2 regions of the Methylocystis sp. SB2 genome follow, and region 2 is predicted to be linked to the other one. Evidence: predicted binding sites of a transcription regulator. Region 2 holds the regulator's gene; the other holds the start of a gene.
The links. Region 2 encodes LexA, which represses DNA repair genes until DNA is damaged. Its sites were predicted from a motif close to TGTTCNNNNTGTGTTCNG; they were not measured.
Positions count from the first base shown of each region.

Region 1 (6,970 bases), 120 kb from region 2:
GAGCGGCATTTGGACCAGCGGCTGAGCGCCCGGCGCAGCTGGTTGAGGTAGCGCAGCCGGGCGCGGGGGGAACAGAACTGCTGGGGCTGGAGGCTTGTATCCCAATGAGGAATGCGGCCTGATCTCATTGTAGTGACGCCGCCAGCTTTCGATGACGATCCGCGCTTTCTTGAGCGAGTAGAAGATCTCGCCGTTTAGCAGTTCGTCACGAAGCTTCGAGTTGAAGCTCTCGCAATAGCCATTCTCCCATGGACTGCCTGGCTCGATGTAAGCGGTCCTGGCGCCGACAGCGGTTATCCAATCCTGCACGGCTTTGGCGATGAACTCGGGGCCATTGTATGAGCGGACATGGCCAGGAACGCCGCGCAGAATGAACAGATCGGACAGCAGGTCGATGACGTCCGTCGAGTTAAGCTTGCGATTGATCCGGATGGCCAGGCATTCACGCGTAAACTCATCGATGATGTTCAACATGCGATATTTGCGTCCGTCATGTGTTCGGTCTTCGACGAAGTCGTAGGACCAAATATGGTTCGGATGTTCCGGCCGTAACCGAATGCATGATCCGTCGTTCAGCCACAGTCGCTTTCGCTTGGGCTGCTTTGCTGGGACCTTCAGCCCCTCCCGCCGCCAGATCCGCTCGACGCGCTTGAGGTTCACCGCCCAGCCGGCGTCGTGCAGCAACGCCGCGATGCGCCGATAGCCATACCGCCCATATTGGAGGGCGAGCGCGATGATGTCGGCGGTCAGAGCCGCTTCGTCATCTGGCGTCCTGGCGATCTTACGTTGCGTCGAACGATGTTGGCCGAGCACGCGGCAGGCGAAGCGTTCAGACACGCCGAACGCCTCCCTTGCGCGCTCAACGCAGGCGCGACGGCGGGCGGGGCTTAAAAGTTTCCCGACGCGGCCTCCTTAAGGATCAGCTTCTCAAGCGTCAGATCAGACACCGCCTTGCGAAGCCGGGCGTTCTCCTGCTCGAGATCCTTCAGCCGCTTGACCTGGTCGCTCTTCAGCCCGCCATATTCCTGGCGCCAGCGGTAATACGTCACTTCCGTAACGCCTATCGATCGAATGGCCTCCGCGACTGCCCTTGCGTCGTCAGCACGTCGACCTGACGAAGCTTCGCGACAATCTCCTCGGGCTTGTGCCGTTTCCTGCCCATCTCAAATCCTCCTCATAGGCTCAAAAGCCATACTTCACGGAGGATCACTTTTCAGGGGGCAGAACACCGCCATGCAGCCGTCGGGAAGATTGTAGGGCGTAACAATGAGATGGTCCACGCGACGGCAAACATTGACGCCGGCGTCAGAAATGAGTGCGACGCGCCATGGCGCGCCATGACTCGGAACTGGCGGCGACCATCCACGCCGCGGCCATCACGGATCGTTCGAAGTGTTGTCTTTTTCGCCCCTGCATCATCAAGAAGATGTGGTCCACACTCAGCCGTACTCGGCGGGGAGATTGGCAATCGATGAGCTGCGCTTCGGACACGATGCAACGAAACATGGATGGTGGAGCACGCGGTGGGCCGGAGCTGTTTTAAGCGTTGCCGCGGATGACTTTTTGGGCCCGCACCGTGACGAGAACTACCTCTATTATGCAGGGCTGCCTGCGATTGCCTGCGATTTCCGCCTAAGGCAGTGCCCTTGCGGCCCACCGAAATAACGCGCGGGTCGGCGCATCATTTCGGTGTGAACAATCTACTTCGATCGCGCGTTTTATTCGAAGAGGAGGCTTACATGGACATGTCACAGGTGAAAGAGCATATGGAAGTCGTCGGGGCCGATGGCGTTCATATCGGAACCGTAGATCGCATCGAAAGCCATCGTCTCAAGCTGACGAAAGCTGGTCGTGTTGAGGGCGGCGAGGTTAAGGGTCGGCATCATTACATCGATATCGGTTTGATCGCTGACGTCGAGGGGGATCGCGTGCGCCTCTCGGCGAATAGCGAAGTTGCGGTTACGCTCGAAGACGAGGAGTGATACGGTTGTTCGGGAGCACGCGCTGATCGCGCTTGTGGCGCGCGGCTACAAGCCCAACGTTGCGGCGGCCGGGTGAGCGCCAGCCTGGCGGTCGTCGTTGTCAACTCGCAGGTGTGTTATGGCGCGGGACCGCGACCTCGACGAGGAGAAAGATCTGACCAAACGCGGCCGAGTTTCGCTTCATCCCACTTCCGACTGACCTCGCCGGAGTGTACCGGGAGTGAGCGACGGGGTTGTCCTGCTGCGCTCTCACGTCAGGAACTGAAACTTGCCGACGCGCGGATCGAGCCTGAATGTTGGCCCATCGTGGCGGCAGGTTCGTCAACATTGGTTGGTTTTGCCTCGCTAGGCGAAAGCGCCCTCGCCACTTCGTATCCAATAAAGCAGCGATGATGACAAATTCGTTAGCCCTCGACGTCGGTCTCGGGCCGATCGCCGCCTGGCGACTCTTCTTCGCGCCAACGACCATCTTTGCTTTCGTAAGAAATATCCGTCGTAACTCCTGGAACGAGTTGCTCCTTCGCTGCACGTTCCGCTGCTTGGCGAGCCAAGTCATGCGACGCAAAAGTTTCGGAATACACCCCGTCGACTCGATAGGCCTAACCACCGTCGTGCTCGACAATTTCGTAAACGATCTTGGTCATGGCTCCCTCCTGACGCCTACTTTTTGCCGATCGCCGCGGCGCCCACTTTCACTAAACTCGAGCGAACCTCACCGCTGAAGAGATCAATCCCCTAACGAAGGTGGTGGCTAACGCATCTTCAGCTCGCAAAACGAGTTTCAATTTGTCGTTCGCTTCTCCGACAGCGGATGCAACCGGTATGACGTCTAGGACTATAGAGCGCGCTGCCGCGCGTGACGAAGTGCTTGGCGATAAGATGCAATTCGATCCGGCAAGCGCGAGCGATAATGCCGAGTGGACAGCGGTGTATTCAAAAGCATTCGCCTCCGGCCTATAGCCAGCCCCCTCGAATCTCCCAAGCTTGGCAACTTAGATGGCCCGGTCGGATTCAATTTCCAAGGTCTAGCCTTCTTATTTTCCGCCCCAAATGACTGGTCTGCTGCGCGCAGCATCTGAGACAACGCCCGCTTCAGGCAATCTCGCCCCTGTAGCAGGAATTGAACCGTCCCGGGTTTGCCGGAGGCCATTTCGATGATCCTGACCGAGGCCGCCAAGGCAAACTACTGAGCCCCGCGCGCCGTCGGGCCTGGATTGATCACGTCCGATCTCAATTGAAAGTGTCCGAGCTCCGAGTTTGCCGCGTGTTCGGACAGCGTCGTTCAACGCAGCGTCGCATTCCGAGGGGTCGAGAAGGGATACGCCATCCTGCTGCGCGGTCGACAGGGAACTCGCGGTTGGCGTCAGCGCCTTCGATTTTCCGGCAAGCTGCGCTACGTTGACTACGGTCACTCGCGGATTTTGCCACCTAGCCTTGAAACCGAACCCGATAAGCAAAAAGATCTGTTGGTTTTTATGTCGGCATAAATATTTTCCACATCGGTGAATAGAGCTGGCCCCGGATGTTTGGACAGCTCCCCGCGAATTATAAGTGGATCTCTGCTGGGGTTTGCTGAACGCGGGGCGTTTCGGTTTTGTCGCGGCGTCGGGAGGGCGTAGCCCGACCAGAGTTGCGACAAACCGAAGGCGACAGTCATGCTGCCATCGCCGTTTCCTGTTTGCCGAAGTAGGCCTCGTCGGGCGTGCACCCGTCAAGCGATGAGTGTGGGCGCCGCGCGAGCCGCCGCGTCCTTTCGCATCGCGTGTCGATCACGATGGAGGCGGCGTTCTGCGTCGACAACCGCCGCGAGATAGACGAATCACCCACGTTGCTCTTCTACAGCGCCTGCGGCCTTGCCGATGGCGGGGTAACCCTCGGCCTCGACGATTTTCAAAGCGCGTCACTCGGCGGGCTCACCATTCCATTTCAAGGCGGCGCCGCAAATTTCTCCAACACGCCATCGGCTGGGCCGCTGACCCCATAGCGCTGGCAGAGCTGTTTAGGCACCATACACGCGCGCGCTGGACGCGCTCGGCACGAAGATCGGCGATGGTCGGCGGGCCATTTGCCATGAGGCGCATGTGCTGCACCATCGACTTCCGGCGGCCTCCTGGAGTGCTTCAATGGCTAGCCCATCCTCCCGCAAGTCGGAATCGATTGGGGCAAGCCCAAATGGAAGCGTCGCGCAGCCACGCCTCGTGCCGCCTTTGAAGCGCTGGATGCGCGCCTGAAGTTCGGCGATGGAGGCATTGGCCGCGGGTTCGGCCATGGCGGAAAGCTGTTCTTTAAGGCTTTGCAAAGGGTCTCGCCGCTGCTATGTTCCTTATTTGTTCTTAATTACTTCATGCGCCAAATTGGACTCGTTAGAGTCTTCGGGACCGCGTCATGGATTAGAACGAGGAATGGCGAATATGGGCGGACGGGCATGAGCGGGGCGCATCTGGAAAAGTTGAACGACTGGCAGCGCAGCGCGGTCGAGCATGGCGTCGGTCTTGCCGATGGCAAAATGGGCGGCCCGCTGCTGATCATTGCCGGCGCTGGATCGGGCAAGACCAACACGCTGGCGCATCGGGTCGCGCATTTGATCGTCAACGGCGCCGATCCACGGCGCATCCTGCTGATGACTTTTTCGCGTCGAGCCGCATCCGAGATGGGACGCCGGGTCGAGCGCATCTGCGCGAAGGTGCTGGGCAATAAGGCCGGCGCGCTCACCGACGCGCTCGCTTGGGCCGGCACGTTCCACGGCATCGGCGCGCGGCTGCTGCGCGACTATGCCGAGCAGATCGGTCTCGATCCGCAATTCACCATCCACGATCGCGAAGACAGTGCCGACCTGATGAATCTGATCCGGCACCAGCTCGGCTTCTCTAAGATGGAGAGCCGGTTTCCGACCAAAGGGACCTGTCTTGTGATCTATTCGCGAGCGGTGAATGCCGAAGCGCCGCTGCCGGATGTGCTTCGCGCCAACTATCCATGGTGTGCGCGATGGGAAGAACAGTTGCGTGAGCTGTTCGCGGGCTACGTCGAAGCCAAGCAGGTCCAGAACGTTCTCGATTATGACGACCTGCTGCTCTATTGGGCGCAGACGGTCAGTGATCCCATCCTCGCCCACGATATCGGCGGACGCTGGGATCATGTTCTGGTCGACGAATATCAGGACACCAACCGGCTTCAGGCCTCTATCCTGATGGCGTTGAAGCCCGGCGGTCGCGGTTTGACAGTCGTCGGCGACGACGCGCAATCGATCTATTCCTTCCGCGCCGCCACGGTGCGCAACATTCTCGATTTTCCAACGGAGTTCTCACCGCCGGCCGAGATCATCACGCTGGATCGCAATTACCGCTCGACGCAACCGATCCTCGCCGCAGCCAACGGCGTGATCAATCTTGCCAAGGAGCGCTTCACCAAGAACCTGTGGACCGACCGGGAATCGGCCGAGCGTCCGCGCCTCGTCACGGTGCGCGATGAAGCCGACCAGGCGCGCTTCGTGGCCGAGGAAGTGTTGGAGAACCGCGAGGGCGGCATGCGCCTGAAGGAACAGGCGGTTCTGTTTCGCGCCAGCCATCATAGCGGTCCGTTGGAAGTCGAACTGACGCGGCGGAACATTCCCTTCATCAAATTCGGCGGCCTCAAATTCCTCGACAGCGCGCATGTGAAGGACATGCTGGCCGCGCTGCGGTTCGCGCAGAATCCACGCGATCGCGTCGCCGGCTTCCGGGTGATGCAATTGCTACCGGGCGTTGGACCATCGTGGGCGCAGACGGTTCTCGACGCCATGGCAGATCGGCCGGACCCGATCAGCATCATCGGTGATTTGCCCTGCCCGCCGCGTGCCGCCGCCGATTGGCCGGGTTTCGTCGCGCTGCTTCGACAATTGGGCGGACGCAGCGCCGGCTGGCCGGCGGAGATCGCGCAGGTGCGCGACTGGTACGAGCCACATCTCGACCGCATGCACGAGCACGCGGACATGCGCAAAGCCGATCTGCTCCAGCTCGAGGATATCGCGGCAGGCTATCCGTCGCGCGAGCGCTTTCTTACGGAATTGACGCTCGATCCGCCGGATGCGACGTCGGGTCAGGCTGGGATCCCCTTGCTCGATGAGGATTATCTGATCCTCTCGACCATTCATTCCGCCAAGGGTCAGGAATGGAAATCGGTCTTCTTACTCAATACCGTCGACGGCTGCATCCCGTCCGATCTCGGCGCAGGCACCTCCGCCGAGATCGAGGAAGAGCGGCGGCTGCTCTATGTTGCGATGACGCGGGCCAAAGACAGCCTATCGCTCATTTTGCCACAGCGCTTCTTCACCCATGGTCAGTCGGCCACCGGGGACCGCCATGTCTATGCCTCGCGCACACGGTTTATTCCTCCAAACCTGCTGCAGCACTTCGAAAGCCGGGCCTGGCCGATTGTCCCGACGGGGCAAGCAACCGGACAGGAAGCGCCGCGGGTCCGCGTCGATGTCAGCGCACGGATGCGGGGCATGTGGCGCTAGGAAAAACGGTTCGTGTGCAGCAATCTGTATAATGGCACCACGATCCGCGACGCCGTGCGCTCGATAAGGAAACGCTGTTGGATATCGATACTCTGACACAACCTTAGGCGCGGGCGCAGACGTCGGGATCGGCGCGAGGGATGGCGCGATGGAAATTTTCACGCCGGACATGGTTGGCGGACTTGCAGCGCAAGCTACGCCCGGTCCGCACCGTAAGATCATCCACGTTGATATGGACGCTTTCTATGCGGCGGTCGAACAGCGCGACAATTCCGAGCTGCGCGGCAAACCGGTCGCCGTCGGTGGATCGGCGGCCCGCGGCGTGGTGGCTGCCGCGAGCTACGAGGCGCGCGCGTTTGGCGTACGCTCCGCCCTGCCATCCGTCACAGCGAAGAGGAAATGCCCAGAGCTGATTTTTGTGCCGCCTCGTTTCGAGGTCTATCGCGCGGTCTCGGCGCAAATCCGTGCGATCTTTGCCGAGCATACGAACTTG
Region 1 covers NZ_CP187401.1:663,306-670,275, forward strand. The annotation lists partial or broken gene ACPS74_RS03420 (IS3 family transposase) at 1-1,162, opposite strand, end outside; gene ACPS74_RS03425 (DUF2171 domain-containing protein) at 1,746-1,982, shown strand; partial or broken gene ACPS74_RS03430 (IS3 family transposase) at 3,157-3,297, shown strand; gene ACPS74_RS03435 (hypothetical protein) at 3,745-3,966, shown strand; gene ACPS74_RS03440 (ATP-dependent helicase) at 4,408-6,477, shown strand; gene dinB (DNA polymerase IV) at 6,647-6,970, shown strand, end outside.
Region 1: the regulator LexA is predicted to act here: its motif matches at 4,300-4,317, upstream of ACPS74_RS03440 (ATP-dependent helicase).

Region 2 (6,970 bases):
GACGCCAAGCGCTGTCGCGAGATCGCGCACGACCGCTTCCGTCGTTGCGGCCGTCCAGTTCGGAAGCCCTGCAAGTTTCTCGACAAGCTGCGCAAGCCGCACGCGCGCTTCCGCCGAAAGCAGCTGCGCCGCCTTTGCGTCGAGCGACAGCGGACGCTGCGCGAAGAGAAAGCCCGCGCCGTCGAGAAGTTCGTTCAAAGTCTTCGCACGCGCCTTCAGGCCCGGCAAGGCGGCGCGCAACTGCCCACGCGTTCTGTCGTCGAGCGCCTGTGCGATGGCGCCGCCGCCTTCGAGATAGGGAAGCGTGGCGACGAGCAAATCCAACAGCTCGTCATCATCGCTATCGCGCAGATAATGGCCGTTCATATTTTCGAGCTTGGCGAAATCGAAGCGCGCCGGCGAACGGTGCACCTGCGCGAGATCAAACGACTCGACCATCTCCGGCGTCGTGAAGAACTCCTTGTCGCCCTGCGACCACCCCAATCGAACGAGGTAGTTGCGCAGCGCGGCCGGCAGATAGCCCATCCCGCGGTAGGCGTCGACGCCGAGCGCGCCATGGCGCTTCGAAAGCTTGGCGCCGTCCGGTCCGTGAATCAGCGGAATATGCGCGAAGGCCGGGATCGTCCACCCCATCGCCTGATAGATATGCGTCTGGCGCCCAGCATTGGTGAGATGATCGTCGCCGCGAATGATCTGCGTGACGCCCATGTCGTGATCGTCGACGACGACCGCGAGCATGTAGGTTGGCGCGCCGTCCGAGCGCAGCAGAATGAAGTCGTCAAGATCCTTGTTCTGAAAGACGACGCGTCCCTGCACGGCGTCATCGACGATCGTCTCGCCGTCCTGGGGCGCCTTGATGCGCACGACATAGGGCGCGCCGGCGGGCGCCTCGGCGGGATCGCGGTCGCGCCAGCGGCCGTCGTAGCGCCAAGGGCGCTTTTCCGCCTTAGCCTTCTCGCGCATCTCCTCGAGCTCCTGCGCCGTGGCGTAGCAGCGATAGGCGTGTCCCTGCGCCAGCAGCGCTTCGGCGACCTCGGCATGGCGCGCGGCCCGCGAGGACTGGTAGACGATGTCGCCATCCCATTCGAGGCCGAGCCACTGGAGGCCATCGATGATGGCGCCGATCGCCGCTTGCGTGGAGCGCTCGCGGTCGGTGTCTTCGATTCGCAGCATCATCCGCCCGCCGTGCTTCTTGGCGTAAAGCCAGTTGAACAGCGCCGTGCGCGCCCCGCCGATGTGCAGAAAGCCGGTGGGCGATGGAGCGAAGCGGGTGACGACCTGTGACATGAGCGCGGCGAATTCCTCGAATTGGGTCGGCCCGTCTAACACGGCGCACGCGAGGCGAACATAGTTCGTCACGATGATGGTTTAACCAAAGCGTGAACATATGGCTTGCGGAACGCAGTAAGAACCGATATCGTTCTGTTCATGATTTGTTTAGGTTATCGAGCCAGAAGCTGCGGCTCAGCCAAAATCAACGATTCGGCTTGCGGGGCGGTGCGGCGATGCTGACCAAAAAACAAAACGATCTGTTGCGCTTCATTCATGAACGTCTGAAGGAGTCGGGCGTGCCGCCGTCCTTCGACGAGATGAAGGACGCGCTCGACCTGCGGTCGAAATCGGGGATTCATCGGCTGATTCTCGCGCTCGAGGAACGCGGATTCATCCGCCGCCTGCCCAATCGCGCCCGCGCGCTCGAAGTTCTGCGTCTGCCTGAATCGGCCACGCCGCGCACCGCCGGCGGGCGCAACGGCAAGTTCTCGCCGTCCGTCATCGAGGGGAATCTCGGGCGCGTCCGGCCGCTCAGCGAACGTTTCGAGGACGAAGGCGACCATCAGGTCGCCATTCCGGTCATGGGGCGCATCGCCGCCGGCACGCCGATCTCCGCCATCCAGAATCGCAGCCACACCATCAGCCTGCCGCCCGACCTGCTCTCGAGCGGCGAGCACTTCGCGCTCGAAGTGCGCGGCGATTCGATGATCGAAGCGGGAATCCTCGACGGCGATACGGTCGTGATCCGCAAGCAGGACAGCGCCGACACCGGCGACATCGTCGTGGCGCTGATCGACGATGAGGAGGCGACGCTCAAACGTCTGCGCAAGCGCGGCGCCTCGATCGCGTTGGAGGCCGCCAATCCCGCCTATGAGACGCGGATCTTCGGCCCCGATCGCGTGCGCATTCAGGGCAGGCTCGTGAGCCTCCTGCGGAAATACTAACTTCTATGCGACGCCGTCATTGCGAGCGTAGCGACGCTATCCAGCGCTTTGACGCCGCCCCTGGATTGCTTCGTCGCGACGCTCCTCGCAATGACGCGTGAATTGCGCCGCCCTACTCCAGCGGCTCCATCGCGCGCGCATCTTCAGCGCTGCGCTCTTCATCGCTCAGCGGCGCCGTGAATCCTGACGTGCGGCGATTGCGGGGCGCCGGCGACCAGGGCCGATCCTCATCGATCGCGCGCGCCGTCGTCCATTCGACGCCCTCCGCCTTGAACCGCAAAGTCACTGCCCCGGTTTCCGATAGTCTGTGGCGATCGATCACGATCGGCGCCGCACAGCCCAATGGCGCGTAGAGAGGCGTCACGATGACGGCGGCGCGCGCGCAGTCTTCGAAGAAGCCGCCGCGCCCGGCGACGAGCGCGACAAAGCGGCCATTGACGGCCTTCGCCACGCAACCCGTGTCGTCGCAGGCGACGCCGCTCCTGGCGTCCGCGGACTGGCGCGCGTCTCCGTCCGCCCGCAACCATTGTTCCGCGGCGAAAGCGCTGGGCTTTTGCCCCAAGACGGCGAGCTGTCCGGACGGCAGGCGCAGCGCCGCCGATTCTCCCGTCGCCGGCACGGCGAGATCAAAAGGCGCGCCGCTCCTCGCGCCCATCAGTCCGATCAAGGCGAGAGGAATGGCGAGCGCGCGCCAGGCCCAAGTGCGCCAGAGCACGAGCGATAAGACCGCAAGCGAAAGGAAAAGGATCGCCCAGGGGGCAAAGGCTTTGACCGGCAGACTCGCGCCAGGGGCGCTCGCGATCAGCCCGGCGAGATAGGTCACGAGGTCGATGCCCAGCTTGAGATAGCGCCAGATGAAGCCGTCGAGGCCCAAGGGGTAAAGCGCGGCGCCGACGAGCGCGCAGGGAACGGCGAAGAATTCGATGATCGCCAGCGTCAGCGGATTGCCGATCAGCACATAGGGGCTGAGCTCATGAAAATCATTCGCCATGAAGGAAGCGGTCGCCGAGGTCGCACATAGCGTTGCGAAGATCGCCGCCCCGGGTCCATGCAGCAGGCGCTCGGCGACGCTTTCGCGAAGCGCGCCCAATCGCCCTCGCGGCGCGCGATCGTCGATGCGGCGCTTCGCGAGATATTCGCCGCGCCATTCGTACACGGCGATCAAGGCCGCCACCGCCGCGAAGGAGAGCTGAAAGCTCGCGCCGAGCAACGCCTCCGGCTCGACAGCGATGATGAAGAGCGCGGCAAGCGCCAGATTGCGCATCGACAGCGACGGCCGATCGAAGAGAACCGCCGCAAGCATGATGAGAGTCATCACGAGCGCGCGCTCGGTGCCGACGCGAGAGCCCGTGCCGATGTCGTAGAGAATGGCGCCGAGCATCGCGAGCGCCGCCGCCCATTTCTTGATCGGATAATTCAGCGCAAGCGTTTGCGACATCGCCAACAGGCGCCGAAAACCGACGAAGAAGATGCCCGCGACGAGCGTCATCTGAACGCCGGAAATGGTGATGATGTGAAATATGCCCGCCCGGCGAATGAGATTCTTGGCGTCGTCCGACAGCAAGTCGCGCTTGCCCGTCACCATGGCGGCGGCGATCGCGCCCGCATCGCCTTCGATGATTCGATAGACGCGCATCGCCAAGGCGTTACGCATATGGTCAACGTGCGCGAAAAAACGCAGCGAGAACGGCGCCGGTTCAGGCGGCGACATCGTCTCGATGCGTCCAAGCGCGTTGCCGACCGCGCCGATGCGCGCAAAAAAAGCGTCCCGCGCGAAATCATAGCCGCCGGGGAGCGCCGCCCCAGCCGGCGGCATCAGCCGCGCCTTTAAGGCTATGAAGTCGCCGGCTGAAAAATTCGGCTCGCCGCGCGTCGTCAGACGCACGCGGGCGGGAACGATGTCATCCGGAAAGCCTTCGGCGCTCGCGACGCGCAGGATAAAGCGCGCGCCGGCCCGGCGTAGATCCACCTCCTCGACGAAGCCGGTCAGCTCACCGATGCCAACGCGTGGAACGAGCGGCGCCGCGACGCGCGCCGTCCGCCAGGCGCCCGACGCAAATCCCAAGGCGATGAAAGCGAGCGTCAGAAAAAGCGCGTGGGCGCGGGCGTGCCGGCGCGTAAGCGCGGCCAAGACTGCAAAAGCGGCAAGCGCGCAAAGGCAAAGCGCCAGCGAAGGTTCACGCTCGGCCGAGAAATAGAGCACGACGCCGCCGCCTGACGCGACGACCAGCCAGAGAAACGGACGGCGTAGCGCCCGCTCCTGCTCCAGCGCTGTGCGCAAGGCCTCGGCCAATCCTCGCACACGCAGCGGAAAGACGCGCGATGAAAGATCGCGGCCGCGCTCCTCCCGTTCAGCGGTGCGTGAAATGTCGTTCAAGAATGACCGGCCCCGCACAAATACGGGAAAGAGCCTAGCGCCGACCGCGTCCCTTGTCTTGCGCCGCCTTACGGACTTGAACCGACGCTCGGCAGGGGGCGGTTGCCTGCGGCGCCATAAAAACCTATCCCCTTAAATCAGAAGCGAGATCCACGCTTGCGATGGACTTGCAATGCGATCAGCGCGCACGCGGCGCGGCGATCGCTGTCAATCGGTTTGGCGTCAATGAACAGCGATACATCGCCGGGCAAATCCTTGTTTCGCGGACTGACGCGAAAATGCCCAAACTGTGGCAAGGGCAAGCTGTTCGCGAGCTACCTCAAGCCGCGTGAATCTTGCGCGCATTGCCGCGAAAGTTTTGCGGGCCTCGATGCGGATGATGGCCCAGCATGGCTGACCGTCGGCGCCGTGACGATTACAGTCGTGCCGCTTCTCTTCATATTGGAGAGCAGCGGACGTTACTCCTACGCTGTCGAGATGCTGATCGTTGTGCCGCTAACGATCGCGCTCGTGTTGCTCTTGCTCCCGCTTACGAAGGGATTTTTCATCTCCGCGCTATGGCTGCTGTCGAGGAAGCCGAATTCATAGATTCGTGTTGTTACAGGCTCTCACGCCGCCGGCGCCTCGGACACGGTAAGATAAGTATCCGGCCCGTAATGCAGCGTGTTCCGCGCGAAATAGGGCGGCCCCGGCATGTCGAAATGCACATAGCCATGGCTGACGTCGCTGCGCAGCAGATCGAGGCGGCTCGCGATGTCGAGTCGCAACCGGTCGCCGGGCTCAAGCCGGGTCGGTCCAGGCGTAAGGCTGAAGGAGAGCGTCACCGCCTTGCCCGGCTCTAAGGGCTCGCGCACGGATGTGTCATGCACGATCTCACAGGCCGTATCGCGCGCCGGATCACGCCGCCGCCGCGCCGGACTCATGGCTCCGAGTGAGAGAAGGCTGTAGGCGCCGTCCTTGGCGACGCGGCCGAGCCGCGCCACGAGATGGGAATCGATCTCATTCGAGCTGAAGACGAGATTGAGCGATACGGGGCCAGCAAGCGTCATCGGCCGCGCCGCGGTCATTTCGAATGTGAGCGTCTGATTCGCCACTTCATCGAACCCACCGAGCACCGGCAGGCCCAGCGGAACGGCGGCCCAGCGATTCTCGCCCCTCCCCGGCGTCTCCGACAGTTTGTGGCGCGCCGCGTCCGCGCCGCCCGAGGCGAGATAGAAGCGTTGCTGCGCCGTTCCCGGCGCCGGAAAATTGGCGGCGCCAATGTACCGCTCCTCGCCTTCAAGCCAGTAGCGGACGGCCGGTTGGCTGGCGTAGCCATTGTCCACGCCGTAGAGAATATGATCGAAAAACGCGAGCGCTTCCAATTGCCAGGCATAGACCGGAAGCTCGTAGCGCGGCGGGGCGAGGATCATCCATTTGCGGTCCGCCGGCGTCGCGGCGTTCTGGAACAGATCATAGGCGCCGAACTGGTGCAGGTTGAAATAGCCGAGATTCTGCACGACGACGAAAGGGATCTCGATCTTGCCGAGATCTCCCGAAGGGCCGGACTGAAGCACGCAAGTCTCTCGCGATTTTCCGTCGAGCATCCAGTTCGCGTACCATTCGCGCACCGGCTTGACCGGCGTTTTGGACATGAAGGCCCGGTAGATGGCGTCTATCCGCTTCATCAGCAAAGGTCGCCACAAGCGCTGGAGCGGCGAGTTGAAGACATGGCTGAGGAGCGCCCGGGCGACCGGCGGCACGCGCAGGCTATACATCGCCGGCGTGAAGTTGGCGCCCATCCAGAGATTGCAGAAATAGAGGTTGAAGACGCCGCCGAACTGCGCGAGATGCCGGAAATAATCCGTGCAGATCTCATTGCAGAAAAACGCTTTTAGCGCCGGCGGACGGCGCACGGCGACGAGAGGCTGCGTCATGCCGTAGTAAGACGTGCCGAACAGCGCCACACGGCCGTCGCACCAGGGCTGGACAGCGGCCCAGGCGACCGCCTGTTCATGGTCGTCGACATCCTCGGGAGACAGGAAGACATTTTGCGTCCCGCCCGAGCGGCCCATGCCCCGCCGCTCCACTACCACCTGGACATAGCCGCGGGAAGTGAAGACGGGCGGCGAGCCGATCTCATTGCTGCCTGTAGGCGCGCCAGCGGTATGCAGCTCGCGCGTATAGGCGGCGAACTGGACGATCGCCGGATAGCGGCCCGGCGCGCGGGGGGTATAAACATCGGCCGACAGGGTGACGCCGCCGGCCGCCTCTATGCGCTGATCGGCAAGAAGGCGACAGCCGAGTCCCTCGGCTGCAGCGCGCGTCGGCCGCCAGCCCGCGAGTTGTTCGTGCTTCAGTTCCGGCGCTTTGATGGGAATGAGATTGTCGAGCCACT
Region 2 covers NZ_CP187401.1:547,874-554,843, forward strand. The annotation lists gene gltX (glutamate--tRNA ligase) at 1-1,287, opposite strand, end outside; gene lexA (transcriptional repressor LexA) at 1,506-2,216, shown strand; gene ACPS74_RS02790 (ComEC/Rec2 family competence protein) at 2,329-4,593, opposite strand; gene ACPS74_RS02795 (DUF983 domain-containing protein) at 4,819-5,181, shown strand; gene ACPS74_RS02800 (CocE/NonD family hydrolase) at 5,202-6,970, opposite strand, start outside.